DNA from 4 places in the Labrys sp. ALF-8 genome. Region 3 is predicted to be linked to each of the others. Evidence: predicted binding sites of a transcription regulator. Region 3 holds the regulator's gene; each other region holds the start of a gene.
What was found. The regulator LexA, encoded in region 3, represses DNA repair genes until DNA is damaged. The targets are predictions, from matches to a motif close to TGTTCNNNNTGTGTTCNG.
Positions count from the first base shown of each region.

Region 1 (7,259 bases), 1.1 Mb from region 3:
GTCCTCCCCACGGCCGCTTCTACGAGCGGATCACGACCTTGGTACGTTCAGCATGTACAAAATCCAACGCATCTTCCGGATCGTCAAGTTTATTGCGATGCAACATGATGCGGCACTGTCACACCTGTCGCGATACTGCGACAGTTTGTTGTATGGCGCCAACTTCCTGCTTCGCGCCGCCTCCTAATTTCTTGCCCGGTAGCGATGCCGTTCGCAATCTCCTTGCGATGAGTTCGACAGAAACTCAATGTGAGGAGACGCCGCATGATGACCCGTGCATTTTCGCGCGCGGAGGAGTGCTGATGAAAGCACTTCGGTTCCATGCAAGACGCGATCTGAGGATCGACAGCATTGCCTCGCCGGGTGCGCTCGGCCCGAACGACGTCCTGGTGCGCAACAGCTTCGTTGGCATCTGCGGCACCGATCTCCACGAGTATGCCGCCGGTCCCATCTTCATCCCGGTCGAGCCGCATCCTGTCACGGGGCAGCATGGGCCGCAGGTACTCGGGCATGAATATAGCGGCCGCGTCGTTGAGGTCGGCGAGGCGGTTACGAGTGTCAGGCCGGGGGATCGCGTTTCCATCCAGCCGCTGATAGCCCCGCAGAACGATTTCTACCGGCGCCGCGGCTACGCGCAACTCGCCGATGGGCTGGCATTGGTCGGCCTGAGCTGGCCCTGGGGCGGCATGGCCGAGCAATCGGTCGTGCCGGAGGAGAACCTCGCCCGCCTTCCCGACGCCGTCTCGGACGAGCAGGGGGCCATGATCGAGCCGGCCGCAGTCGCGGTCCACGCCGTCGACAAGGGACGCGTCGCCGCCGGCAATTCGGTGCTCGTCACCGGGGCCGGGCCCATCGGTGCGCTCGTCTGCCTGGCGGCCAGCGCCGCCGGGGCCACGACGATCCTGGTTTCCGAACCCAATCCTGCGAGACGCGAGCGCGTCATGCAGCTTGGCTGCGTGACCGAAGCCTTCGACCCCGCTTCGCCGTCGGCCGCGGCCGCCATCGCCGCGCATACGGAGGGTGGCCATGGCGTCGACGTCGCCATCGAGTGCGTCGGCAACGATGCCGCCCTCGCCACCTGCATCGGCCTCGTGCGCAAGCGTGGCACCATCGTGCAGGTGGGACTGCTGGTGAAGCCAGGGCTTGTCGACGTCTCGGCCCTGGTCACCAAGGACATCACCCTCGAAGGCAGCTGGTGCTACGAGACCACGATGTGGCCGCGCGTCATCGGCCTGGTCGCATCCGGCAAGCTGCCGGTCGAGCGGGCGATCTCCGCGCGCATCGGGCTCGACGACGCGGTGCGCCACGGCTTCGAAGTGCTCACGGCGCCCAACGCCGCGGCGCTCAAGATCCTCATCCAGACGAATGTCTAGAACCGGCCTGCTTCAGGGAGAGCCTCATCATGCAACTCAATCGGACTGACCTGCTGCGGGCCTACCGCACCATGCGGACCATCCGCGATTTCGAAGAACGGTTGCACGTCGAATTCGCCACCGGCGAGATACCGGGCTTCGTGCATCTCTATGCCGGCGAGGAGGCCTCGGCGACGGGCGTTTGCATGCACCTCACTGAGATCGACAGCATCGCCTCGACCCACAGGGGTCACGGCCACTGCATCGCCAAGGGCGTCGAGGTCGCGGGCATGATGCAGGAGATCTACGGCCGCAAGGGAGGTGTCTGCGGCGGAAAGGGCGGTTCGATGCATATCGCCGACCTTTCGAAGGGCATGCTCGGCGCCAATGGCATCGTCGGCGGTGGCCCGCCGCTCATCTGCGGAGCCGCCCTGACAGCCAAGGTGCTCAAGACGGGCGGCGTTGCGGTGGCCTTTCTCGGCGACGGTGCCTCGAACCAGGGTACGACGCTGGAGAGCTACAACCTAGCCACCATCTGGAAGCTCCCGGCCATCTTCGTCGTTGAGGATAACGGCTATGCCGAGTCGACATCCTCGTCCTATTCGGTCGCCGGATCCCAGGCCAAGCGCGCCGAAGGCTTCGGAATGCCATGTCAGGAAGTCGACGGGTTCGATTTTGCGGCGGTCTACGAGGCTGCGGGCACCGCGATAGAACGGGCGCGCAACGGTGGAGGCCCGAGCATGCTGCATGTGCGGCTGGCCCGCTACTACGGCCATTTCGAGGGAGACGCCACGACCTATCGTGCGCCGGGAGAGGTCGACGCCATCCGGGAGAACCAGGATTGCCTGAATCGCTTCCGCAAGCGCGTCACCGAGGCACGCCTGCTGGAGGCCGGCGACCTCGACGAGGTGGACCGGGCGGTGGCGGACGAGATCGAGACCTCCGTGCGCAATGCCAAGGCCGCCTCGCTGCCGACGGAAGCCGATCTGTTGACCGATGTCTATGTGAGCTATTGAGGAGCGTGGGTTCGATGAGCAAGAAGAGCTACAGGCAGGCCATCAACGAAGCCCTGCGCCAGGAGATGCGGCGCGATCCGTCGGTCGTGCTGCTCGGCGAGGATATAGCCGGCGGCGCCGGAGCGCCTGGCGAGCAGGATGCATGGGGCGGCGTGCTCGGCGTCACCAAGGGGTTGCTGGCGGAATTCGGCCGCGAACGCATTCTCGATACGCCATTGAGCGAAAGCGCCTATATCGGGGCTGCCGCAGGTGCGGCCGCGACGGGATTGCGCCCGGTGGCCGAACTGATGTTCGTGGACTTCCTGGGGGTCTGCTTCGACCAGATCTTCAACCAGGCGGCGAAATTCCGCTACATGTTCGGCGGCAAGGCCCGCACGCCCCTGGTCATCCGGGCCATGTACGGGGCCGGTTTCCGCGCCGCCAGCCAGCACAGCCAGTGCCTCTATCCGATCTTCACCCATGTTCCGGGACTGAAGGTCGTGCTGCCGTCCTCCGCCTACGAGGCGAAGGGACTGCTGATCCAGGCCATACGGGACGACGATCCCGTGATCTTCCTGGAAAACAAGGTGCAATATGACGAGGAGGAGGAGGTACCGGACGAGCCCTATGCCATTCCCTTCGGCGAGGCCAACCTGACCCGCGAGGGCGACGACGTCACCATCGTGGCGTTCGGGCGCATGGTGGGATTCGCCAATGCCGCGGCGGATCGTCTCGAAAAGCAGGGCATTTCCTGCACGGTGCTCGACCCTCGCACGACCTCGCCGCTCGACACCGCCACCATTCTCGAATGCGTGGAGGAGACCGGCCGCCTGGTCGTCGTCGATGAGGCCAATCCGCGCTGCAACATGGCGACCGATGTCTCCGCGCTGGTCGCACAGGAGGCGTTCGGAGCGCTGAAGGCACCCATCCGCATGGTCTGCCCGCCTCACACTCCGGTGCCTTTCTCGCCGGTCCTGGAGGATGCCTACCTGCCCAGCGTGGACAAGATCGAGGCGGCGGTCCGGGCCGTCATGACTCACAAGACAAGGGAGGCCGCGTGACGATGACCGCAATTCACGCCATCACGATGCCGAAATTCGGTCTCGCCATGACGGAGGGCAAGGTCGCGGCCTGGATCAAGGCCGAGGGGACACCGATCAAGGTCGGCGACGAGATCGCCGATATCGAGACCACGAAGATCACCAACGCCTATGAAAGCCCGATCGAGGGCACGCTCAGGCGGCATGTGGCTGCGGAGCAGGAGGACTTGCCGGTCGGCGCCCTCATCGCCGTCGTCGCCGACGGGGCGGTGCCCGACGGGGAGATCGACGCCTTCATCGCGCGCTTCCAGGAGGATTTCGCGCAGAGCGGGGCCAGCGTCGAGGGCGCGGCTTCCCCGGTGCCGGCCCTGGCGGATATCGGCGGCCGGAACATCCGCTACCTCGAGAGCGGAGCGGAACAGGCAGGAGCTCCCATCGTCCTCATCCACGGCTTCAGCGGAGACCTGAACAACTGGATGTTCACTCAGCCGGTTCTTGCCGAGCGCCACCGCGTGTTGGCGCTCGACCTGCCGGGGCACGGCGGATCGGCCAAGCAGGTCGGGACGGGGGATCTCGCCAGCCTGTCCGAAGCGGTCGCGGCCTTTCTGCGGGCGCAGGGCATCGGCAAGGCGCATCTCGTCGGTCACTCGCTGGGAGCCGCGGTGGCCCTTAGGCTGGCCCTCGATGCGCCGGCCAGGGTTGCCTCGCTCACGCTCATCTGCCCGGCGGGCCTCGGTGCCGAGATCAATGGCGAGTTCACCACCGGCATGGTCGACGCCTCGCGGCGCAAGCAGCTTGAACCCATCCTGGGGATGCTGTTCGCCGACAAGTCGCTGGTCAGCCGCGACATGGCCGAGGATCTGCTCCGGTTCAAGCGCCTGGACGGCGCCCAGGCCGCCCTTGCAGCCATCGCCGAAGCCAACTTCGGCGGCGGCAGGCAGCATGAGATCCTGCGCGGCCGTTTGCCGGAGCTCCGCAATATCCCCATCCAGGTCATCTGGGGCATCGAGGACGAGATCATCCCGGCGCGCCAGGCCGAAGGGCTGCCGCCCGAGATAGGCGTGCATCTCCTCTCCAAGGCGGGACATATGCCGCACATGGAGCAGATCGGGGAGGTGAACCGGCTGATCCTCGCCCAGGCAGACTAGGGAATATGCTGCCCGGCCAGGGCATCCCGAATACGATCACGGAGGAAACGGTGCAGGGACTTGAAGGCAAGAGCATCATCGTCACCGGCGGCGCGCGAGGAATCGGCCTGGCGATGGCGCGGGGCCTGGTGGAGGGCGGCGCCCACGTCGCGGTGGCGGACCTCAACGCCGCCGACGCGAGGGCGACGGCGGAGACACTCGCCGTCGGAGGTGGCAAGACGATCGGCCTGGAGGTCGACGTGCGGGACCGGTCCAGCGTCAAGCGGATGGTCGAGGCGACCGTCTCGGCTTACGGCAGACTCGACGTGCTGTTCAGCAATGCCGGCATCGCCCAGGTCCGGCCGTTCCTCGACATCACGGAGGACGACTGGCACACGGTCATGAACGTCAACGGCCTCGGCGTGCTCATCGGCATGCAGGAGGCGATCAAGGTCTTCAGGGCCCAGGGGCGCGGCGGCAAGCTCGTCAACACCGCCTCGATCGCCGGCAAGCAGGGCTACGATCCGCTTGCCCATTATTGCGCGAGCAAGTTCTCGGTGGTGGCGCTGACGCAGGCGGCCGCCCGCGGCTTCGGCCCCGAGGGCATAACGGCCAACGCCATCTGTCCCGGCGTGGTGGCCACGCCGATGTGGCAGGTAATCGACCAGGGCTTCCAGGATCACGGCCTGAGCAAGTCGCCCCAGGAAGCCTTCAACAATTTCGCGGCCAGTGCCGTGTTGGGGCGGCCATCCCAGGCGGGGGATCTCACGGGTGTGGCGCGTTTCCTGGCGTCGAGCGAGTCGGACTTCATGACGGGCCAGACCCTGATCGTCGATGGCGGCATGATCTTCGATTGAGCGCGCGGCCCTTCGCAGTTGAAAGCGCGTCACCCGCTTGAAGGCGGGTGACGGTTCCTTCCGGCGACTTTGTTGAGAACAAAAATAGAACTTGCGCCAGTGAGAACAAAATGTGTACAAGAACTCACAGGGCACCGAGTCTTCGCCAAGGCAGCAGTTGCCGCTGTTGGAAAAGCATCCGTTTGGATGACGAATCCATTCACGCTTGATAGGGAACGGGCATATGAGTCAGACACAGCTGCGCTTGGTCGAAGGAACTTCAATGGACAAGACGAAGGCGCTCGACGCCGCCCTATCACAGATCGAACGCTCCTTCGGCAAGGGCTCGATCATGCGTCTCGGCAAGGGCACCAAGACGATGGAGGTCGAGGCGATCTCCACCGGCTCATTGGGTCTTGACATTGCGCTCGGCGTCGGTGGCCTGCCCAAGGGCCGAGTCATCGAGATCTACGGGCCGGAATCCTCTGGCAAGACCACGCTGGCGCTGCATAGCGTTGCCGAAGCGCAGAAGAAGGGCGGTGTCTGCGCCTTCATCGATGCGGAGCACGCGCTCGATCCGGTGTATGCCCGCAAGCTCGGCGTCAATCTCGACGAACTCCTCATCTCCCAGCCCGATACCGGCGAGCAGGCGCTGGAGATCTGCGATACGCTGGTTCGTTCCGGCGCCATCGACGTCATCGTCATCGACTCCGTTGCCGCCCTGACGCCGAAGGCCGAAATCGAAGGCGAAATGGGCGATGTCCAGCCGGGCCTGCAGGCGCGCCTGATGAGCCAGGCCCTGCGCAAGCTCACCGCTTCGATCGGGCGCTCCAATTCCATGGTGATCTTCATCAACCAGATCCGCATGAAGATCGGCGTGATGTATGGCAGCCCCGAAACTACGACGGGCGGCAATGCGCTGAAGTTCTATGCTTCCGTGCGCCTCGATATCCGCCGCGTCGGCGCCATCAAGGACCGCGAGGAAGTCGTCGGCAACCAGACCCGCGTCAAGGTGGTGAAGAACAAGGTGGCGCCACCCTTCAAGCAGATCGAATTCGACATCATGTATGGCGAGGGCGTCTCGAAGGTGGGCGAACTGATCGATCTCGGCGTCAAGGCCGGCGTGGTCGAGAAGTCCGGTGCCTGGTTCAGCTATGAGAGCCAGCGGCTGGGGCAGGGGCGTGAAAACGCCAAGCAGTTCCTCAAGGAAAATTCCGATATTGCCAACAAGATCGAATTGGCGATCCGCCAGAATGCCGGCCTCATCGCCGACCGCATCCTCGACAATATCGACCCTTCCGAGGCGGACGACGAATAGTTCGGCCTCCGTGTGCCGGTTTATCGTGTGACCCCTGTAGTGCGTTGACATGGGCGGGTGCGAACCCGCCCTTTTTTTGTCTGCCAGTTCCGGATCGTCGGAGTCCGCGATCCGGGTGCGAGCCGCAACGTCGCGCGGTCAGGGCTGGTTGGCAGGCTTCAGGTCCACGCCGTTGAGATTGCCGATGAAGTCCGTCAGCATCGGCACATAGGATTGCTCACCACCGGCGGCTACCGCGACGCCGAAGGAGTTCTTCACGGCATTGCCGATCGGATTGATCGCGCCGGCGGCGCTCGCCATCGATTCAAGGTAGCGCAGGTCCTTGAAGGCGTTGGCGATGGTGAACTTGTGGGCGTCGCGATCGCCCTCGAGCACCCAGCGGCTGAAGGTCTGGTAGAAGCCGCAATCCATGCGACCGCCGCGGATCACGGAATCGAAACGCTTGGGGGAGATGCCCACCTTCTGGGCGAGCGCCATGGCTTCCGCATACAGCGCCGCATAGCCGAGCGAGAGGAAATTGTTCAGGAGCTTCATGCGGTGGCCGTCGCCCGTGCCGCCCATGTGGATCACACGGCCGGCCCAGGTGGAAAG
Region 1 is NZ_AP048538.1:1,698,585-1,705,843, reverse strand. Features, by position in the region: gene AC6H34_RS28155 (2,3-butanediol dehydrogenase) at 303-1,373, shown strand; gene AC6H34_RS28150 (thiamine pyrophosphate-dependent dehydrogenase E1 component subunit alpha) at 1,403-2,368, shown strand; gene AC6H34_RS28145 (alpha-ketoacid dehydrogenase subunit beta) at 2,383-3,408, shown strand; gene AC6H34_RS28140 (acetoin dehydrogenase dihydrolipoyllysine-residue acetyltransferase subunit) at 3,411-4,535, shown strand; gene AC6H34_RS28135 (SDR family NAD(P)-dependent oxidoreductase) at 4,541-5,371, shown strand; gene recA (recombinase RecA) at 5,595-6,668, shown strand; gene AC6H34_RS28125 (NAD(P)-dependent oxidoreductase) at 6,807-7,259, opposite strand, start outside.
Region 1: recA (recombinase RecA) is a predicted target of LexA. The motif match lies at 5,446-5,463, and genes of this name have one in related genera.

Region 2 (7,259 bases), on a different replicon from region 3:
GCTCGAAGCCGTAGAGCGGGAACTCGGCGGCGAGTCTGGTCATCAGCCGGTCACGGGTGACCTTGGCGATGATCGACGCGGCCGAGATGGCCGGAACCAGTGCGTCGCCGTCGACGATGGCGCGGGCGGGAATGCCGAGGCCGTGCGGCACGTCCTTGCCATCGATTTCCACCGAGGTCGGCCGGATGGAAAGTCCCCTTACCGCGCGGCGCATGGCATCGAGCGTGGCACCCCGGATATTGAGGCGCTCGATCAATTCGGGGCTGGAGAAGGCCACGGAGACAGCGAGCGCGCTCGTCATGATCGCGGCATAGAGTTCCTCGCGCACGGCGGCGGTAATGACCTTGGAATCGGCAAGCCCCGGGGGAACGTTCTGGGGATCGAGGATCACGGCGGCAGCCGATACCGGACCGGCAAGGGGGCCGCGGCCTGCTTCATCGACGCCGGCGAGAAGAATCTTTGTCATGATCTGCCGTTAGAAGATTCCCGGGGCGAGTTCCAGCCACAACAGCGCCCGCACCCGAGACACAATTCGTGACTTGCTTTGTGTCCGGGGCGTGTCAAACTTGGCTATCGTCTCGATAAGTCACAGGAATATCGCTTTTCCACAGCAGAGCGGCGCACATTGCCGCGGGGCAGGTCCGGATGCAGAAACAGGTGAGCGAGGACGAAACCATGGCCACCGAGCCTTCCGATTACCAGCCGCCGGCCGAGGTCCCGCCCGCCCAGGTGCCGCCTTCCAGCAAGCAGGGTCTGCTGAACGATCATGTCTTCGAGAGGCTCGTCCATGACGAGGAGGATGTCGTCGGCCTGCTGGCCTATTCGCTTTCCATGCAGAACAAGCGCGATTGGCTGCTTGCCTTCCACAAGGAAGTGGGCCGCGATCCGACGCCTTCGGAACTGGCCGCGTACGACATAGGCGAGCGCATCGACCGGCGCCTGGCAACTTATCGAAAACTCGCGGAGTATGCGCTGTCGGGCAATGCCTTCTGGGCCTCCGCAACGCTCACGCCCGTGAGCGAGTTGCCGGGAGCGCCCGCGATCGAACCCTCGGCGGCGCCAGCCGCAAAAGCCACTGGAAAGCCTTCCTGGTTCAGCGGCACGAAATCCCGCTAAAGCATTCCACTCTCACGCGGAATTGCCGCGAAACGTAAAATGATCGTGATTTCCGTATGTTTGACAGCAAGAGCGGTTCGGCCTGACCACATTTCGCGGTGGGAACACTTCAATTTCGGAGGCGGACTGCAACCGCCCATGATTTTCTACTGCTCCAACCTTGAGCGCGGACGTCAGTGACACCTGCCTCCGCTCAGAAAAGCGCGAGCTGTTCGCCAGCCCGTGTCGGCCTAGTGAAGAGATCCGTGCGCAGCTTGAGCCGGCGGGCGTTAAGGCCGAGCCGGGCGGCGGCGAGTTCGAAACGGCGGCCGATGGTCCAGGCATAGGGGCCGGTACCGGTCATGCGCAAGCCCCAGCGTGAATCGTAATCCTTGCCGTCGCGGGCGGACTTCATCAGCGAGAAGACATGGTTCAGGGCATCCGGCCGGTGCTCGGCGAGCCATTCCCGCATCAGTTCCGCCACTTCACGGGGCAGGCGCAGCATGACATAGCCGGCCTCGCGAGCGCCCGCCGCATGCGCGGCGTCGAGAATGCGCTCGATCTCGGCATCGTTGATCCTGGGAATGATCGGCGCCACCATCACAGTGACGGGAATGCCGGCATCCGCAAGCTGGCGCATCGCCTTCAGGCGCAGGGAGGGCGTTGCGGCGCGCGGTTCGAGAGAGCGGGCGAGCTTGGCGTCCAGCGTGGTGACCGAGAGCGCCACCTTGACGAGATCACGCCTGGCCATGCGCGCGAGGATGTCGATGTCGCGCGTGATCAGCGCCGATTTGGTGACGATGCCGACGGGATGGCCCGTACGCTCCAGCACCTCCAGGATCGAACGCGTGATACGCCGTTCGCGCTCGGCCGGCTGGTAGGGATCGGTGTTGGTGCCCATGGCAATGGTGCGTACTTCGTAATTGCGCGCCGAGAGCTCCTTTTCCAGCAAGGCCGCGGCTGCCGGCTTGGCGAACAGCTTCGCCTCGAAGTCGAGGCCGGCGGAAAGTCCCATATGCGCGTGCGTTGGACGGGCGAAGCAATAGACGCAGCCGTGCTCGCAGCCCCGATAGGGATTGATCGAGCGATCGAAGGAGATATCGGGTGAATCATTGAAGGTGATGATCTTGCGTGCCTGCTCGTCCTGAACTTCGGTGCGGAAGGGAGGCAGGTCCTCCATCGAGTTCCAGCCATCGTCCTCCAGGAAGCGCGACAGGCCCTCGAAGCGGCCGCTTGCATTGGAGACGGCGCCGCGTCCGCGCCGCTTGTCGATATTGATGACGGTGGTGCCGATCGGCGCCGCCGAAACGAGAGTATCCTTGATGATGGGCATACCCATTGGAAGCCTCCGGCAAGCCGTGTTCTCGAATCAGATTTCTCTGTTCTCATTAGAACAAAAAGAGAACATCGATGCAAGCTAGTCGAAAATGCCGATAATTTACGCAAAAGCGGTAGGCTGGGCCTCTGACGAAACGGCATGGCCCGTGATATGCGGTCGCCTCGAAAAACGTCTCCTTTTGGTAAATCCCGACTGCGCATGATCAGTGTCGTCATCGCCGCCAAGGACCAGGAATATCTCCTGGCAGAAACGCTCGCTGCCCTCGTTCCGGCCGCGGCCGATGGCTTCGTGCGCGAGGTCATCGTGGCCGATGGCGGCTCCTCGGACGGTACGCGTACTGTCGCGGACGCCGTGGGCTGCGTGATCGTGGAGGGCGAGGCGGAGGCCGGCCTCGAAGCCGCGCGCGCTGACTGGGTGCTGATGGTGGCGCCCGGCGTGCGGCTCGAATCGGACTGGTTCCGAGAGGCCGGCATCGCCATGCAGCGGCTGCAGCGCAACGGCAGCAAGCCGGTGGCGATGCTCTTTCGCGGGGCGATCGACGATTATGGCTGGCAGGCGAGGGGACGTGAACTGGCGCTTAAGCTGTCTCGTTCCAGCCGCCGCAGGCAGGCCGTGCTGGCGCCGCGAAAAGCCCTCCTGGAAGGAAAGAAGCTGGCGGTCTACGCGTTGCGGGCGCGGGCGTTCACCGGCGGGATAACGCCTCCCCCCGAGTGATCCCGGGCGCGAGTGCCGGAATCCTGACAGAGACCGTTGCGCCGGGTTACCTCCTCAGCGTCGTGCCCTGGCCATCGAACACATGACAGCTTGCGGGATCGATGCGAAGCGGCACGCTCTCGCCATGATGCACGCGCAGCTGTCCGGCTGCCGATATCGTGAGGTTCTCGCCGGTGGCCGTGGTGGCATAGAGAACGGTTCCCCCTCCCAGATGCTCGACGAGATGGACCTTGACCTCTCCCAGGGGCTCGCCACCCTCTCCGCCGACCCGGATGTGTTCGGGCCGCACCCCGAACGTCACGGCTTCGCCGCGCCCGGCTCCCGACAGCGGCGCGCCGAGGAGCACGCTGCAGCCCGCGACCTCGATGGCGTCCCCCGTTCCGGCCAGGCGCGCCGGGAGAAAGTTCATCTTGGGCGATCCGATGAAGCCGGCGACGAACTGGTTCGCAGGCGCATTGTAGAGATCGAGCGGGGCGCCGACCTGCATGACGTTCCCGTCGCGGAGCACCACGATCTTGTCCGCCATGGTCATCGCCTCGACCTGGTCGTGCGTGACATAGATCATCGTGTTGCCGAGATCCTGGTGGAGCTTGGCGATCTCCACGCGCATCTGCACGCGCAGCTCGGCGTCGAGATTGGAGAGCGGCTCGTCGAACAGGAAGATCTTGGGCTCGCGCACGATGGCGCGACCAATGGCGACGCGCTGGCGCTGGCCGCCGGAGAGGGCCTTGGGCCGGCGCTGCAGGTAGGTCTCGATCTTGAGGATCCTCGCCGCCTTCTGCACGCGCGCATCGATCTCCGCGCGTTTGTAGCCTGCGGTTTCGAGGCCGAAGGCGAGATTCTTGTAGACGCTCATATGCGGATAGAGCGCGTAGGACTGGAATACCATGGCGATGCCGCGCTTGGAGGCGGGGATTTCGTTCATGCGCTCGCCGTCGACGAGCAACTCGCCGCCCGAGATGCGCTCGAGCCCGGCGATCATGCGCAGCAGCGTTGACTTGCCGCAGCCCGAGGGGCCGACGAAGACGGTGAATTCGCCGGGATCGATGGAAAGATCGATGCCGTGGATCACTTCCAACGTACCGTAGCGCTTGACGACCCCGTCGAGTCTGATGCTGGTCGACATCGTGTCCTCACAACAGTCGGATCGGCCTCACGGCCGACATGCCAACGCGTTCCAATCGAAGATGAAACGCGCCAGAGGAGGTTCGGCGCCTGCGGGCCAACCATGGATACTCACTCCGCCGCTTCCTTCTCGTCAGGCCGCCAGCCCCGATATTTGGGATGCTCAGGCGCCAACGGCAGGGCGACATCGCTGCCGGTCTCGGCGGAGTGGTAGAAAGCCGTCGCGAGTTCCAGCGAGCGGCGGGCATCCGACACGGTCACCGGATTGGGGCCGCGGCCATGGATGGCATCGTGGAAGGCATCGAATTGGCCGAGATAGCGCCGGCCTACGGGCTTGTAGCCCTCCAGCACCGCCTCGATCCTCACGGAGACTTCGTCATTGGCCGACAGGATGCGCCAGGGCTCGTCGCCGGGCGAGTAGGCTTCGCCTCCGCTTTCGAAGGTGACGTTCTCGAACATCAGGCGCAGGCGGCTGATCTCGTCCTGCGAGCCGAGCGTGGCACTCAGCGCGACCAGGGCGCCGTTCTCCATTTCCAGGGAGGCGGCCACGCAGTCCTCCACCTCGATCGCGTTCACCCGCGTGGCGGCACGGGCGAAGAGCTTCGACACCGGACCCATCAGGTAGCAGAGCATGTCGTGCTGGTGGATCGCGTGGGTCATCAATACCCCGCCGAGTTCGGTAGCCCATTTGCCGCGCCACTTCACCTCGTAATAGGCGGGGGTACGCTTCCAATGGGTCTCGACCGTAGCGAGGTAAGGCTTGCCGGCAATGCCGGCCTCGATGATGCGCCTGGCCTTCTGGACGCCGTCGCCATAGCGATACTGAAACACCGGCATCAGCAGGCGGCCGCTCTGCCTCTCGGCCTCGGCGAGGCGGTCAATGTCGGCGACGGAGCCGGCCAGCGGCTTTTCGCAGATCACGTGCTTGCCGGCTGCAAGCGCCTTCAGGGTGAGTTCGACATGGGTTCCGGGCGGGGTGCCCAGATCGATGACGTCGATGTCCTCCCGCGCCAGCAACGCGTCGAAGGACGCGGTTCGCGTGGGAACCCCGAACTCGTCGGCAACCCTCCCGAGCCTTTCCTCGTTGGTGTCGCAGACGGCGGCGAGACGCCAGCGCTCGGGACGCGGCGCGATGCCCTCGACGATATGGTTCCGGCCGACATTGAGGCCGACCACGGCGATGGACCTGATTTCGCTCATCATGCGGTCTCCCCCTGCTTCGTCCGGATGCCGCCGGCCTCCGCGATCTGCTGCGCCTCGATGGCGATCTCCATCGCCTTGAAGCAGCGCGCCTGCGGCATCGCGGTCTCCGTGCGGTCCCTGACATCGGCCAGGAACTGGCGGCCATAGGGCAGGTCCACGCCGGAGCAGTCGATATGGTGCACGCCGTTCCCGTCGGTGAGGAAGAGATGATCGCCACCCTGACGGCCAGCGACGTCGACATACTTGCGCAGTTCGATGGTGCCTTCGGTGCCGACGATGAAAAGGCGGCCGTCGCCCCAGACAGGCAGGCCGTCGGGCGTGAACCAGTCGACGCGGATGTAGCCGGTGACGCCGGCGGGCGTGCGGAGATGGACGTCGCCGACATCCTGCAGGCCGGGCTTGTCGGGATTTGCGCGGTTGCCGACGGAAGCCGAAAGCACCGCGGCATCCTCGGCGCCCGTGAAGAACAGGAACTGCTCGAACTGATGCGCGCCTATGTCGACAAGGATGCCGCCATAGCGCTCGCGCTCGAAGAACCATGGGGGGCGCTGGGGCTTGCGGATGCGATGCGGTCCGAGACCCGCCATGGTGACGATCTCGCCGATGGCGCCTTGTGCTACCAGCTCACCCGCCCTGACGGTGGCCGGCACCTCGAAATGCTCCGAATAGAGGATGGAGACGATGCGTTTCGTCTCCGCCTGCACCTTCTTCACGGCGTCCAGCTGTTCGAGGCTGGTCATGCCGGGCTTGTCGAGCATGACGTCCTTGCCGTGGCGCATGGCCTTGAGGGCGATCTCGGCGCGGTCTCCGGGAATGGCGGCACTGATGACCACCTCGATTTCCGGGTCCTCGTAGAGACGAGCGGCCTCCGCGATGTGCGGGATATCAGGGTAGCGCCCCGCGAACTCGGCGGCCAGTTCCTCCTCCTCGGCATGAAAGCCGGTGCAGATGCCGCCGGCCCGGCGCAAGGCGGCAAGCTGGCCGTGGATATGGTCGTGATTGACGCCGTCGATCGCGAATTTCACAGGGTTCATATCGATTGTCTCGATCTCGCAAGGTCGTTGAAAAATCGCTCAGCGCTTCATGCCGGTGGTGGCGATGCCTTCGATCAGGAGGCGCTGGAAGAACAGGAAGATCAGGAAGATCGGGATCAGCGAGAGGATCGACATCGCGAACAGCGCTCCCCAATCCGAAGCGCCGCTGGCGTCGACCATCGAGCGCAAACCAAGTTGCACCGTGTAGGTATTGATATCGTTCAGGTATATCAGCGGCCCGAAGAAGTCTTCCCAGGTCCAGATGAAGGAGAAGATGGCCGCGGTGGCCAGAACCGGAACGGAAAGCGGCAGGATGATCTTCCAGTAGATGCGCCAGGCACTGCAGCCGTCCATCTGGGCGGCCTCGTCCAGTTCCCTGGGCAGGCCGCGGAAGAACTGCACCATCAGGAAGATGAAGAAGGCATCCACCGCGAAGAATTTCGGCACGACCAGGGGCAGCCAGGTGTTCACCCAGCCGATCTTCTGGAACAGCACATATTGCGGGATCAGGGTGACGTGGTAGGGCAGCATCAGCGTGCCCAGCATCAGCGCGAACCAGAAGCGCTTGCCGGTGAACTCGAGGCGGGTGAAGGCATAGGCCGTGAGCGATGCGGCCATGACATTGCCGATGGTCGCCAGCACCGCAATGGCCAGCGAGTTGAAGAAGAAGGTGCCGAAGCTCACCTGAAGCCCGAACCAGCCCTTGGGGTAGGCCTCGACCGAGACCTGCGAGGGGATCAGCGAGACGT
Region 2 is NZ_AP048537.1:250,811-258,069, reverse strand. Features, by position in the region: gene rnhB (ribonuclease HII) at 1-466, opposite strand, end outside; gene AC6H34_RS01315 (hypothetical protein) at 658-1,116, shown strand; gene AC6H34_RS01310 (PA0069 family radical SAM protein) at 1,310-2,434, opposite strand; gene AC6H34_RS01305 (glycosyltransferase) at 2,633-3,148, shown strand; gene AC6H34_RS01300 (ABC transporter ATP-binding protein) at 3,195-4,274, opposite strand; gene AC6H34_RS01295 (Gfo/Idh/MocA family protein) at 4,385-5,473, opposite strand; gene AC6H34_RS01290 (Gfo/Idh/MocA family protein) at 5,473-6,510, opposite strand; gene AC6H34_RS01285 (carbohydrate ABC transporter permease) at 6,550-7,259, opposite strand, start outside.
Region 2: AC6H34_RS01310 (PA0069 family radical SAM protein) is a predicted target of LexA. The motif match lies at 2,485-2,502, and genes of this name have one in related genera.

Region 3 (7,259 bases):
CCGCCGTGGCCCTACCGGCCCTGCGGAAGGATTTCCTCTACGATCCCTACCAAGTCGTCGAGGCCCGAGCCTGGGGCGCGGACTGCATATTGGTGATCATGGCGAGCGTCACCGATCAGGAGGCCCGGGCCCTCATCGCAGCCGCCAGGGACTGGTCACTCGACGTGCTCTGCGAGATTCACAATCTCGAAGAGCTGGAGCGGGCTCTGCCCCTCGATGTCGGCATGATCGGCATCAACAATCGCGACCTCAACGATTTCGTCACCCGCCTGGAGACCACCGAGACCCTGGCCCCCCTTGTGCCGGCCGATCGGCTCCTGGTCGGCGAGAGCGGCATCTTCTCGCCTGCCGACATCGCAAGGCTGCAGGCCGCCAGCGTCAATACGTTTCTCGTCGGCGAGAGCCTCATGCGCCAGGCCGACGTTACCGCCGCCACGCGTGCGCTCCTGGCCCTGGATACGCCGGCATGAGTTCAGGCCTCACCCATCTCGATGCGTCGGGCGAAGCCAATATGGTCGACGTCTCGCAGAAGGATGTGACGAGCCGGGTCGCCGTTGCCGAAGGTCGCGTCGTGATGCAGCCCGCCACGCTCGACCTCGTGCTCTCCGGCGATGCCAAGAAGGGCGATGTGCGTGCTACCGCCCGCATCGCCGGCATCATGGCGGCAAAGAAAACGCATGAACTGATCCCGCTCTGCCACCCGCTGCTGCTCAGCAAGATTGCCGTGGAGATCGAGCCGGACGTGGCCCTGCCCGGCCTCTTGGTGCGGGCCACCGCCAAGGTCTCGGGGCAGACCGGTGTCGAAATGGAAGCGCTCACCGCCGTTTCCGTCGCATGCCTCACGATCTACGACATGGTGAAGGCCGTCGATCGCGGCATGCGAATCGAGGCTATTCGGCTGATTGAAAAGTCCGGAGGCAAATCCGGCGATTGGCACGCGGAGGACACCCCATGAGCCTGCTACCGGTTGCCGATGCCCTCGCAAAGGTCGTCGCGGATGTCGCGGCGTTGCCGAGCGAGGAAGTTCCCATCCAGGCGGCGAGAGGCAGGGTCCTGTCCTCCACCATCACTGCTCTGCGCACCCAGCCCGGCTTCAACGCCTCAGCCATGGACGGCTATGCCGTGCGGGCCGGGGATGCCCTCGATGGCGCGGCGCTCGATCTCATCGGCGAATCCGCCGCGGGCCACGGCTACGCCGGCCATGTCGGCGAGGGACAGGCCGTCCGCATCTTCACCGGCGCACCGGTTCCGGATGGAGCGGACGCGGTGGTGATCCAGGAGAATACCCGGCGGGATGGCAATCGCGTGATCATCGAGAGCGCCGTGAAGCCAGGCGCCAATATTCGCAGCCGCGGTCTCGATTTCTCCGAGGGTACCGAAGCCCTGCTGCCCGGCAGCCTGATCGGCCCTCGCGACGTCGCGCTCGCCGCGGCCATGAACCACCCGAGGCTGCCTGTGCGTCGCCGGCCGAAGGTCGCCATTCTGGCCACGGGCGACGAACTCGTTCTGCCGGGGCAGGCCGTAGGCCAAGACCAGATCGTCGCCTCCAACACCTTCGCCATCGCCGCGCTGGTCGAGACGGAGGGCGGCGAGGTGCTCGACCTTGGCATCGCCAGCGACGATTTTCCGGCCCTGGAGGCGGCGATCAAGCGTGCCCGCGCTGAAAAGGCCGATATCCTCGTGACCATCGGCGGCGCCTCGGTGGGCGATCACGACCTGATCCAGACCGCCCTCACGCGGGAGGGGATGACGCTGGGTTTCTGGAAGATCGCCATGCGCCCTGGCAAGCCCTTGCTGCACGGACGGCTCGGCGCCATGAACATCCTGGGCCTGCCAGGCAATCCCGTCTCCTCCGTCGTATGCAGCGTTCTCTTCCTCGTGCCCCTGTTGCGCACCCTGCTTGGCCGCACGGATGCGAATCTCGCCCGCAGGAAAGCCGTCTTCGCCTCCTCCTGGCCTGCCAATGATCTGCGCGAGGACTATATCCGCGCCAGGTTCGCCCTTGACGATACCTCCGGCATCATCAAGGTAGCGCCGTTATCGTCGCAGGATTCGTCGCTGGTCAGCGTGCTGCAGCATGCAGATTGTCTCGTCGTCCGGCCGCCGTTTGCTCCCGAAGCAAAGCCTGGCGATGCGTGCGAGATCATCGATTTGCGTAGCGCCGGATATTGACGGCGCTTTTTAACGTGAACTTCATTGTTGCAGAACACAGTGTGAACATGTAGCAGTGTTCTTGCTTTGTTTACTCACAGATCGTGATTCGCAGCCGCCATAACGGGATCGCCCATGCTGACCAAGAAACAACACGAATTGCTTCGGTTCATTCATGAGCGCCTGAAGGAGCAGGGTGTTCCTCCTTCCTTCGACGAGATGAAGGAAGCGCTGGATCTGCGGTCCAAATCAGGCATACACCGCCTGATCATGGCGTTGGAGGAGCGCGGCTTCATCCGGCGGCTGCCCAACCGGGCACGCGCGCTCGAGGTGGTTCGCCTGCCTGAATCGGCGGTCCCCGGCCTCACGCTGGCGACGTCGCAGCGCGGTTTCCGCCCCAACGTCATCGAAGGAAACCTCGGCAAGGTGCGCACGGTGCGCCAGGACGCGGACGACGATGCGGGACGCCCGGTCCTCATCCCGGTGATGGGCCGGATCGCAGCGGGTACGCCAGTTTCCGCCATCCAGACCAAGAGCCATACCATCAGCGTGATGCCGGAAATGCTGTCCTCCGGCGAGCATTTCGCCCTGGAAGTGCGCGGCGATTCCATGATCGAGGCCGGCATCTTCGACAATGATACGGTGCTGATCCGCCGCCAGGACCACGCCGATACCGGCGACATCGTCGTGGCCCTGATCGACGACGAGGAAGCGACTCTCAAGCGCTTGCGCAAGCGGGGCGCCTCCGTCGCCCTGGAAGCCGCAAACCCGGCCTATGAAACCCGCATCTTCGGGCCGGACCGGGTGCGCATCCAGGGCAAGCTTGTCGGCCTGTTCCGGCGCTATTGAGGACGCCGGCTTCAGGCCTGCTGTCGGCGATCAGTCGACCGCCACCATGACGTCGGATGCCTTGATGACGGCATAGGCACTCTGGCCTGGGGTGAGCTTGAGGTCGTCTACCGCCTCGTTGGTGATCGAGGCGGTAATGATCGTTCCACCGACCTCGATCTGGACATGCGAGGTGGTCTGCCCCTTGGTCACGCTCTTGATGATACCCTTGATCTGATTACGCGCGCTGATCTTCATGAGTTATCCTTCGGGAGAATCCGACGCTTCAATCATCGTCATTCTGGACGGTTGTGTCCATTGACGAATCCGGAGCGGTCGCCGGGGGAGCGGCGATGACGGCGGCCTTCGCCTTCCAGGCCGGTAATGGCGCCCAAGGCCGCGACGCCCCGGGGTCCCGAGCAGTCACCACCCGCCAGCGGGCCGCCTGCCCCTCACGCGCGGGTGGGTCGGCGTAGATCGCCATCGATCCTGCCGCCTGAATCATGTCGCGATTGAGCACGATACCCTCGCCCGCACAGCTCGTCCCGATGGCGAAGGTTCCGGCCAGCACACTGACGTGACCGCAATCCTCTTCGGCCGCGTTGACGGTGCGGTCGAGCATGAAGACATCGCCGCCCTCGATCGGCGCCGAGCAACCCTCCTTGTCGCACTGGCGTTGCTCGACCAGACCGGGATCGTCCGGCTTGCGTCGGTCACCCATCGCCAGGAGCCATTGCTGGACGGCAAAAGCGTCCGAACGCTCGGCGAGCGACGTGAGGGAGTCGCCCTTTCGGACGAGCGCCGCGTGGCCGTTGGCACCGAGGATCGCAACCGGTGTGGAAGCCACGGCCGCAACGGCAACGCCGAAGGAAAGCGGCATGAGCGCGAACACGGCAAGACGGCTGCGCATGATGGTGAGGAGCACCAGCGCGAGCGAAAACAGGCAGAGGGCGAGTGACGAGAACTGCGGCAGGACGAGGTCGGAGCCTGGCCACGTCGCGACATGACGCGCCACCTGCATGAAGAGTCCGACGGACCACCCCATCGCCTGCCAGAAGAGCGCACCATAGCCGAACGGCTCGGCAATCACCGCCAGCAGGGCCAGAGGCATCATCAGGAAGGAAACGATCGGGGTTGCCACAAGGTTGGAGACCAGCGACTGCAGCGTCAGGCGGTGAAAGTGATAGGCTGAGAAAGGCGCTGTGGCGAGGGAGGCGACCAGCGTGGTCAACATCATCGCCAGCAGGAGGGTGAGGCCCGAAGCAATGGCACGCTCCCACATAGTGGCGAATTGCGTGCGCCGCTGCCGGTTCCAGACATCATGGGCCGTCACGAGCATGGCGACCGCAGCAAAAGACATCTGGAAACTCGGGCCAAGCAACTGCTCGGGCGTCGTCAGCAGGATGAAGCTTGCCGCAAGTGCCACGTTCCGGCGGGTGATGGCGCTGCGCCCCAGCGCCACGGCGAGCAGCACGATGGCCGTCATCAGGAAGGAGCGCACGGTCGCCACCTCGGCCCCGGAGAAAAGCGTATAGGCGGCCGCCGGCAGCAGCGACAGCAGCGCCGCGAGTTCCTTGGCTCCCCGATAGAGCACGATACGGCGTGACAGAGCCAGCAATGCGCGGATCAGCGCGAAGAGACCGCCGGCGAAAAGCGCCATGTGCAGGCCGGAGATGGAGACGACGTGATAGAGACCCGAGGCGCGCAACGCGTCGTTGGCGTCGCCTGGAATCTGGCCGCGCTTGCCCGTCACCTGCGAGGCTGCGATTGCGCCGTTCTCACCTGGTACTGCCTCTACGATGCGTCGGGTCAGCCGGTTGCGCTGGTTGTCGATCCAGATATTGAAGGCTTCGGCACGGGTTGGCTCGACGGGTGCCGCCGCAGGCGCGATCTTGCCTGCCGCGAAACCCACCGCACCGATGCCGTCGAAGAAGGCGTCGCGGGCGAAGTCGTAGCCGCCGGGCAACGCAGGCGGCGGCGGAGGGCGCATCACCGCCTTGATCGTGATGCTGTCGCCGGCTTCGAGATCGCCAACCTTGCGCAAGGTGAGACGGATCTTGCCCGGCATGGCGTCGGCAGCCAGGCCCTCCATCGACGCCGGGCGGATGATGACGCGCGCACTCCCGCCGAGCCGGGCCTCCAGGGACAGCACCAGCCCGGTCACATTGCCGGACAGGGATCGGCTGAGTTGCGGTGCTGCAACGCCAAGCGTGCGCAGCTTGGCGGAGCAGAAGCCGGCTCCGGTCGCCGCGACGCAGACAAGGCCCACATGGAGCCACCAGCGTCGCCGCAAGGCCACGGCGGCGGCCGCGAGAGCAAGCGTCGAGATGAGGGGAACCAGGAGGTCCGGCTCATCCGGCGCCGCAAAATAGGCGATCACACCAAGCCCCAGGAACACCGGAACCACGAGGGCCAGCTCGAAGGCGGCGATCTCCGTGGCCATGCCCGCGGCCAGCCACGCCTTCACGATGTCGAGGGCGCGGCCGATGCGGCCGGCTCCCGGCAGGACGAGGCTCCCAGTGCCCCGGCCGCCAAGGACACCGACCCTTACACGCCCTCTTTCATTCCCAGGCAAAAGCCCCCCGCCGCTACCGCCGGATGAAACCCTGTGCTAAACGCCCTAGCCTATTTATATAAACGCCGCTCGCCAAGGGCCTGTCCCCAGCGAGCATTTCATCCGTTCGCCCGCCCGCTTTGGAATTGTCAGCCTCGATGTCTTCGCCCGTCGTCACCCGTTTCGCCCCCTCGCCCACCGGCTTCCTCCATATCGGCGGCGGTCGCACGGCCCTGTTCAACTGGCTCTACGCCAAGGCCAAGGGCGGCAAGATGCTCTTGCGCATCGAGGACACCGACCGCGAACGCTCCACCGATGCCGCGATCGCCGCCATCCTGGATGGCCTGTCGTGGCTCGGTCTCGATTGGGACGGCGATCCCATCTTCCAGTTTGCCCGTGCCGCCCGACATCGCGAGGTGGCGGAAGCCATGCTCGCCCAGGGCAAGGCCTATTACTGCTATGCGACCCAGCAGGAGCTGGAGGAGATGCGCGAATTGGCCCGCAAGGAAGGCCGTCCGCCGCGCTATGATGGCCGCTGGCGCGATCGCGAACCGGCGACCGCCCCCAGGGACGTCAAGCCGGTGATCCGCCTTCGTGCCCCTACCGAGGGCGTGACCGTCATCAATGACGACGTGCAGGGCACGGTAACCTGGTCGAACAAGGACCTGGACGATCTGGTGTTGCTGCGCTCAGACGGGACGCCGACCTACATGCTCGCCGTGGTGGTGGACGACCACGACATGGGCGTCACCCATATCATCCGCGGCGATGACCACCTCACCAACGCCGCTCGCCAGAAGCAGATCTACGAGGCTATGGGTTGGGAAGTGCCCCACATGGCTCATATTCCCCTGATCCACGGCCCGGACGGAGCCAAGCTTTCCAAGCGCCACGGCGCGCTCGGCGTCGATGCCTATCGCGCCATGGGCTATCTTCCGGCAGCCATGCGCAACTATCTCGTGCGCCTGTCGTGGAGCCACGGCGACCAGGAGGTCTTCTCCACGCAGGAGATGATCGAGTATTTCGACACGACGGCCATCGGCAAATCGGCAGCCCGCTTCGACTTCAAGAAGCTGGAGAATCTCAACGGCCTCTATATGCGCAGTTCTTCGGACGAGGAGTTGATGCAGGCCGTCGACCAGCTGTTGCCGCACATTCCGGACGGCCCCACGCTCGCGGCCCAACTCGCCGCCGGAAGCGGCGAGAAGCGCTCCCAGTTCCTGGCCGCCATGCCCGGCCTGAAGGAACGGGCGAAGACCCTGATCGAACTCCTGGATGGAGCGAATTTCCTCTTCGTCTCCCGCCCGCTCCCGCTGGACGACAAGGCCAAGGCCATGCTGAGCGACGAGGCCCGCGCCACCGTCGCCATGCTCGTACCCCGTTTCGAAGCCCTCAGCGAATGGAGCGCAGCGGCAACGGAAGCAGTCGTCCGGGCAGCCGCCGAGGAGACCGGAGCCAAGCTCGGTACCCTCGCTCAACCCCTGCGCGCCGCCCTCACCGGCCGTACGACCTCGCCGCCGGTCTTCGACGTCCTAGCGGTATTGGGCCGCGACGAGAGCCTTGCCCGGCTCAAGGACCAGGCCGGCTGACGATTGGCTGGTCTCCCCCTCTGGGAGGATTTACCCTTGGGAAGACTGCGGTTGTGATGGCGGCAAGGTGGCGATGAACGAATCACCTGTCATCATCACAATCCAGCAGGTCTTCTGACAGGTCGTTCGCGCGCATC
Region 3 is NZ_AP048538.1:587,770-595,028, reverse strand. Features, by position in the region: gene trpC (indole-3-glycerol phosphate synthase TrpC) at 1-470, shown strand, start outside; gene moaC (cyclic pyranopterin monophosphate synthase MoaC) at 467-955, shown strand; gene AC6H34_RS22565 (molybdopterin molybdotransferase MoeA) at 952-2,172, shown strand; gene lexA (transcriptional repressor LexA) at 2,287-3,000, shown strand; gene AC6H34_RS22555 (TOBE domain-containing protein) at 3,031-3,237, opposite strand; gene AC6H34_RS22550 (ComEC/Rec2 family competence protein) at 3,266-5,554, opposite strand; gene gltX (glutamate--tRNA ligase) at 5,692-7,122, shown strand.

Region 4 (7,259 bases), 310 kb from region 3:
ATTCGCTCGGCTTCGAGAGCGGCATTGATCTCGTCTGGTGCAATCTCGTAAGCGAAAGCCCCCGGGATTGCGCCGTCATCGACCGCTTTCCGGTGAGGCACACCGAGCCGGTGGGAGGCAACAAGGCGGCCAACGGTTTCGTTGGCGGGCGCATCTACGAAGACGACATCTACGCCGTCCTGAAAATGTTTAAGCTGCCATGGTTGAGAACCGTGCCGTTTGGCGGCATCGAGCATTCGGGAAGGCAGACGACCAGCCGCCTTCAGCTGTTTCTCACCGCCATTCCACTGCTGGGGGCCATCTCGCAGCAGAAGCCCTTCAGGTGGCGGCTGCGCGCTGTGATGGTCTATCTCTACCACCTGCTCCTCGGGCCGGCCGCCAACATCAAGGTCAGTCTTCCCGGGCATTCGCAGCGGGGGCCGACGTTACCGCCCCGTCCAACGCCTCTACGCCGGATAGAGACGGTCGCGAACTCGGCTTTTGGCGGGTCGTCACCCCGGCCACCGGCGACATCGCGATAGCCAAATAAAAAGCCGCCCGAAGGCGGCTTGTCATCGATCCGTCGAGCGGATCCTACGTCGAACTCCCGATCAAGCGCGGGCGGCGGCGCGAGCGATCTCACGGATCTCGCTGGCGTTGATGCCGATATCGGCAAGGTCACGAGCGTTCAGGCGCTTGAGCTCGGTCAGCGTCTCGCGCTCACGGCGCCAGGCGACAACACGTTCAATCAAAGCAGCGAACAACATCTTCCTATCCTCGAGAGATTTTCCGGCCCCTCGGCATCGGAAACATCTCTACCTTTCTAGTGATCGCATTCTCTTCACGCCCGGCGGCAGCCGCCTTGCTCGAAAATGCGCTTGTGAACTTCGTTTCAGCGTCTCCGTTCATGGCCATTTATATAAATGAATCGATTTACGCGAGGTAGATACCGAACCTCTCGGCAGATATGCAGAAACGCATGGCACGGAGCTTGGGTCGCTCGTAAAAGCCAAAAAAACACCATAATGCACAATAGCTATGCATCCGCATGCATAGCTATTGGCTCATTCGGCAGCTACCCCCCGCCGTCCCTGAGGGCGCCGCTCCATCACCTCGCGCAGGAAGCGGCCGGTATGGGAGCGCGGCTCCCGGGCAATCTGCTCGGGCGTGCCCTGCGCCACCACTTCGCCGCCGCCATCGCCGCCTTCCGGCCCCATGTCGATGACCCAGTCCGCCGTCTTGATCACTTCGAGATTGTGCTCGATCACCACGACCGTATTGCCCTGCTCGACGAGTTCGTGAAGCACTTCGAGCAACTTGGCGACGTCGTGGAAATGCAGACCGGTGGTAGGCTCGTCCAGGATATAGAGCGTACGGCCGGTCGAGCGGCGCGCCAGTTCCTTGGATAGCTTCACGCGCTGCGCTTCGCCGCCCGACAGGGTGGTGGCCTGCTGCCCCACCTTCACATAGCCAAGCCCCACGCGCGCCAGCGTCTCCATGGTGTTGCGGATCGTCGGCACGGCCTTGAAGAACTCGGCCGCCTCATCGACGGTCATGTCGAGCACATCGGCGATCGACTTGTTCTTGAAGCGCACGTCGAGCGTCTCGCGATCGTAGCGTTTGCCCTTGCAGACGTCGCAGGTGACATAGACGTCCGGAAGGAAATGCATCTCGATCTTGATGACGCCGTCGCCCTGGCAGGCCTCGCAGCGGCCACCCTTGACGTTGAACGAGAACCGCCCCGGCTGGTAGCCGCGCGCCTTGGCCTCGGGCAAACCCGCGAACCACTCGCGGATCGGCGTGAAGGCGCCGGTATAGGTGGCCGGGTTCGAACGTGGTGTGCGGCCGATCGGCGACTGGTCGATGTCGATGACCTTGTCGATAAGTTCCAGTCCATCGAGCTTGTCGAAGGGGGCAGGGTGCTCCAGCGCCCCGTTCAGCCGCCGCGCCACGGCCTTGTAGATCGTATCGATAAGGAGCGTGGACTTGCCGCCTCCGGAAACACCCGTGACGCAGGTGAACAGCCCGAGCGGCACCTCCACCGAGACGTCCTTCAGATTGTTGCCGCGCGCGCCGGAAAGCCTGAGGGTCTTGCCCTTCTGACGCCGGCGACGCTCGGCCGGCATCGGCACGGACAATTCGCCGGTCAGGTACTTACCGGTCAGGGATGCCGGATTGGCCATGATCTCGGCAGGCGTTCCCTGTGCCACGACCCGACCGCCATGCACGCCGGCCCCCGGCCCAACGTCCACGACATAGTCGGCCTGCAGGATGGCATCCTCGTCATGCTCCACCACGATGACCGTGTTGCCGAGCTCACGCAGGCGCCGCAAGGTTTCCAGCAGGCGCTCATTGTCCCTCTGGTGCAAGCCGATGGAAGGTTCGTCGAGCACGTACAGCACGCCCGACAGACCGGAACCGATCTGCGAGGCGAGGCGGATGCGCTGGCTCTCGCCGCCCGAAAGCGTGCCGGAATTACGCGCCAGCGTGAGGTAGTCGAGACCGACATCGACCAGGAAGCGCAGTCGCTCACGGATCTCCTTGAGAATGCGGATCGCGATCTCGTTGCGTTTGGCGTCGAGCCTGGCGGGGAGCTCCTCGAACCAGGTCTGCGCCTGGCGCACGGACATGGTCGAGACATGGCCGATATGGTTGTCGGCAATCTTCACAGCCAGCGCCTCGGGCTTGAGGCGGAAGCCCGCGCAAGCCTTGCAGGGCGTATTCGCCATGAAGCGGCCAATGTCCTCGCGGGCCTGTTCGGAATCTGTCTCCTTCCAGCGCCGCTCGAGATTGGTCACCACGCCTTCGAAGGCCTTGCGGGTCTCGTAGGAGCGCAGGCCGTCGTCAAAGGAAAACAGGATCTGCTCCTCTCCCGAACCATAGAGGAAGACCTGCTGCACCTTCTCCGGCAAGTCCTTCCACGGCGTGGTCACGCCGAACTTGTAATGCCGGGCGAGGGCGTCGACCGTCTGGTTATAGTAAGGACTGGTCGATTTGGCCCAGGGAGCGAGGGCGCCCTTGCGCAGCGACAATGTCTCGTCCGGAACCGCCAGCATGGGGTCCACGGTCATCTCGGTGCCCAGACCGTCGCAGGAAGGGCAGGCGCCGAAGGGATTGTTGAAGGAAAACAGGCGTGGTTCGATCTCCGGGATGGTGAAGCCGGAGACCGGGCAGGCGAATTTCTGGCTGAACATCACGCGCCGAGGCGAGCCATCCTCCTCCTTCTGGTCGGCAAGCTCCACCACGGCGATACCGTCGGCGAGTTCCAGCGCCGTCTCGAAGGAATCGGCAAGGCGCGCCGCGATGTCGGCTCGCACGACGATGCGGTCGACCACCACGTCGATGTCGTGCTTGAGCTTCTTGTCGAGGGTAGGCGCGTCGGCGATCTCGTAGAAGGAACCGTCGATCTTCACGCGCTGGAAGCCGCGCTTGAGGAAATCGGCCAGTTCCTTGCGATACTCACCCTTGCGGCCGCGCACGACGGGCGCGAGCAGGAACAGCCGCGTTCCCTCCGGCATCGCCATGACGCGGTCCACCATCTGGCTGACGGTCTGGCTTTCGATCGGGAGGCCGGTCGCCGGCGAATAGGGAATGCCGATGCGGGCCCAGAGCAGGCGCATATAGTCGTAGATCTCGGTGACCGTGGCCACCGTCGAGCGGGGATTGCGCGAGGTCGTCTTCTGCTCGATGGAAATGGCTGGCGAGAGACCGTCGATCTGGTCGACATCTGGCTTCTGCATCATCTCCAGGAATTGGCGCGCATAGGCGGACAGGCTCTCGACGTAGCGCCTTTGACCCTCGGCATAGATGGTATCGAAGGCGAGCGAGGACTTGCCCGATCCCGACAGGCCCGTGAATACCACGAGCTTGTCGCGCGGGATCTCGAGATCGACGTTCTTGAGATTGTGTTCACGGGCGCCGCGGACGGTGATGAAGCGGCGATCGGCGAGCGATGGAACAGCGCTGCCGGAGGTGGGGCGGCCAGACATTCAGACGATCCTGTGGGCTTTGGCGCTGAGATAAGCGTTCTGGCCCGAAAATTGAAGGAGGAGGTGAGAAAACACAAGAACAATTCATGAACTTTTCCGCAGATTTTTGCGGCACCACGAAATCGGATGAGCTATGCAGCCCCGATGATCGAGATTACACCGACCCTGTTCATCGACGAGCGCGAGATCGATGAGGACTTCGTGCGCTCCTCCGGCCCCGGCGGACAGAATGTCAACAAGCTGTCCACGGCGGTGCAGTTGCGCTTCAATATCCGGACCTCGCCCTCGCTGCCGAACGAGGTTGCCATCCGAGCCCAGAAGCTGGCAGGCAAGAGGCTGACCCAGGACGGGGTGGTGGTGATCGTCGCCCAGCGCTTCCGTACTCAGGATCGCAATCGCGAGGATGCCCGTGAGCGCCTCGTGGCACTGCTCCGTGAAGCCGCCACGCCGCCACCGCCACCACGCAGGGCCACGAAGCCATCGAAGGCCGCGAAGGCCCGCCGCCTCGAGTCGAAATCCCGGCGCTCCAGCGTGAAATCGTTGCGAGGGGGAAAGATCTCGACGGACTGATCGCAGGAAGAATGCGACGGCCCTTGCCGGACCTCCGCGATCAGGCCGTGATCAGCGCCTTCACCTCTGCCATCGTCTCCGCGATATGATCGGCGCCTGCCGCAACGAGCGCCTCCTCGCTGGGGGGCATGTGATGAAGCCCGCCGACGAAGCCGACCGCCGTCATGCCCGCCGCTTTCGCGGCCTTGATGCCGACGACGCTGTCCTCCACCACGACCGTGGCGGAAGGATCGGCGCCCATGGTCTTGGCAGCATACAGGAAGAGGTCCGGCGCCGGCTTGCCGCGAGCGACGAGCTTCGAGCAGAAGACATTCGGATAGAGCAACTCAAAAAGATTGGTGACGCTCAGGCCGAGCCCCAGCTTCGCGGGCGGGCTGTTGGAGGCCACGCAATAGGGAATGGCGAGCGTTTCCAGGACCTCCCGCACGCCGGGAATCGGATCGAGACGCGTGAGATAGGCGGTACGCAACATGTGGGCGGTGGTCTGGGCATGGTCGTGAGGCAACTTCAACCCGAAATCCTCTTCGAAGCGCTTCTCGAGCGCCTCCTGGGTGAGGCCAAGGAAACGCTGCATGACGTCTTCTGCCGTCACCTTGGCGCCGAGACTGCACAAGGCTTCTGCCTCGACCTGGGCTGAGAGGATTTCGCTATCGACGAGAACGCCGTCACAATCAAAAATCACCAGAGAAAACGACATTCAAACCGCCCGATGCGAGGAAAGCTGTGAGGTGCCCGCACGCGGCGTTGCTGTCAAGCTGCAAGCCGCGGCGGGGCAGACATTCGATCCGCAAGCGGGAATGATGCTGCGACAGAGGACCGGCGGTCCTGTGCCTACCCGACAGGACATTCAGGCTTCAGTGGCGGTGGATAGGGTCGATCCAGCGCACGGTCTCCGGCTTCTCGACGGGTTCGATGTCGAGATTGATGGCGACGGCCTCGCCGTCGCTGCGCACGAGGACGCATTCGAGGACTTCATCCGGATTGGCGTTGATCTCCTGGTGAGGCACGTAGGGCGGAACATAGATGAAGTCCCCCGGGCCGGCCTCGGCGACATATTCGAGGTGCTCGCCCCAGCGCATCCGGGCGCGCCCCTTCACAACATAGATCACGCTTTCGAGATGACCGTGGTGATGGGCACCGGTCTTCGCGTTGGGATGAATGGTGACGGTTCCTGCCCAGATCTTCTGGGCGCCGACGCGGGCGAAGTTGATAGCCGCCTTTCGGTCCATGCCGGGAGTCTGCGCCGTATTCGGGTCGAGTTCCCCGCCTGGTATGACGCGCACGCCGTCATGTTTCCAACGATGATCGTGATCTTCGGTCATGATGCCTCCGGCCCTTGCCTTGCGATGATGGCGCGCCACGCCGATATCCGGCAAGCTCTTTCGCGATTCGCACCGGAAAGCTGAATGCCTGCCGAACAAGACCTCAGCCGCGACGAGATCTGGATGCGCCGGTCCGCTCTCCACTACCTCGGCCAGCGAGCCACCAGCACCGCCAATCTCAGGCAGGTCCTGCAGCGGCGCGCGCGCCGCAGGCTCGGCGCCGACGTCGATGCGGAAACCATGATCCAACGAACGATCGCCTACTGCGTCAGCCATGGCTTCGTGGACGATATGGCCTTCGTGGAGGCACGCGTCCATGCCGGCCGCAGCCGAGGCCTTTCGATGCGTCGCATCGCCACGACCCTCAAGAGCAAGGGAGTCGACGCGGCGCTGGTCGCCGAGGCCTTCGACACCGACGACCGGGACGAGATTGAAGAGAGGGCCGCGGCGCGCCTTGCCCAGCGCAAGCGAATCGGACCCTGGCGACGCCCGGGCCGCGACCATGACGTCGAGAAGGAAATCGCCATGCTGGCGAGGGGCGGATTTGCGGTTTCGCTGGCAAGGCGCATCATCACAGGCGATACTGGGGAAGTCGAAGCGCTTTTAGAAATCTGAGACGGAAGAGAGCCATTGCGCGGGACGGCGCGGGATGGTCTTGTACGACAAACCTTTCGTACCTCTTCCTGGATTGCACATGTTCGACGTTCTCTGGCGCTCGGTGGCTATCGGCATCGGCGCGACCATTCTCATGGATCTCTGGGCCGTCATCCTCTACAAATTCTTCGGGCAAGGCCTGCCGAACTGGGCGCCCGTGGGGCGATGGTTCTGGCATCTTCAGTATGGCAAGGTTTTTCACGACGATATCGGCCAGGCGGCGCCATACGAGCATGAACTCGCCCTTGGCTGGATCGGCCACTACGTCGTCGGCATCCTCTACGGCATCCTGCTGGTGATCGTCGCGGGCACGTCCTGGCTTGACGCACCCACCTTCATCCCGGCGTGGATCGTCGGAATCGTCACCGTGGGCGCCGGATGGTTCCTGCTGCAACCAGGCCTAGGCATCGGATGGGCGGCGTCCAAGACGCCGAATCCCAACAAGGTGCGCTTTCTCAACCTCGTCGCTCACACCGTGTTCGCGATCGGCCTGTGGGGTACGGCGCTGCTCATCCGCTGACGAGCGGATGCTTTCCTTAGACATCGCGCCAGGAAGCAAACATCGCGGCCTGGCCTTGTCGCCTGCCTTCGGCATCCAGCAGTTCCCAGACGACGGCGTTCTCGATGACGAAGCGCCGCCCGGACTTGGCGATCCGGACGCCGCTGTAGTCGCTGATGAAGCCCTGCCTTTTGACGATATCGAGCAGGCGCTGGCGTTCCTCGCGATTGGGCAATTCGGCGGAAA
Region 4 is NZ_AP048538.1:894,362-901,620, reverse strand. Features, by position in the region: gene AC6H34_RS24035 (DUF707 domain-containing protein) at 1-521, shown strand, start outside; gene AC6H34_RS24030 (YjiS-like domain-containing protein) at 591-746, opposite strand; gene uvrA (excinuclease ABC subunit UvrA) at 1,044-3,968, opposite strand; gene arfB (alternative ribosome rescue aminoacyl-tRNA hydrolase ArfB) at 4,095-4,538, shown strand; gene AC6H34_RS24015 (HAD family hydrolase) at 4,579-5,235, opposite strand; gene AC6H34_RS24010 (cupin domain-containing protein) at 5,393-5,860, opposite strand; gene AC6H34_RS24005 (regulatory protein RecX) at 5,945-6,475, shown strand; gene AC6H34_RS24000 (DUF2938 domain-containing protein) at 6,555-7,034, shown strand; gene AC6H34_RS23995 (MEKHLA domain-containing protein) at 7,051-7,259, opposite strand, start outside.
Region 4: uvrA (excinuclease ABC subunit UvrA) is a predicted target of LexA. The motif match lies at 4,044-4,061, and genes of this name have one in related genera.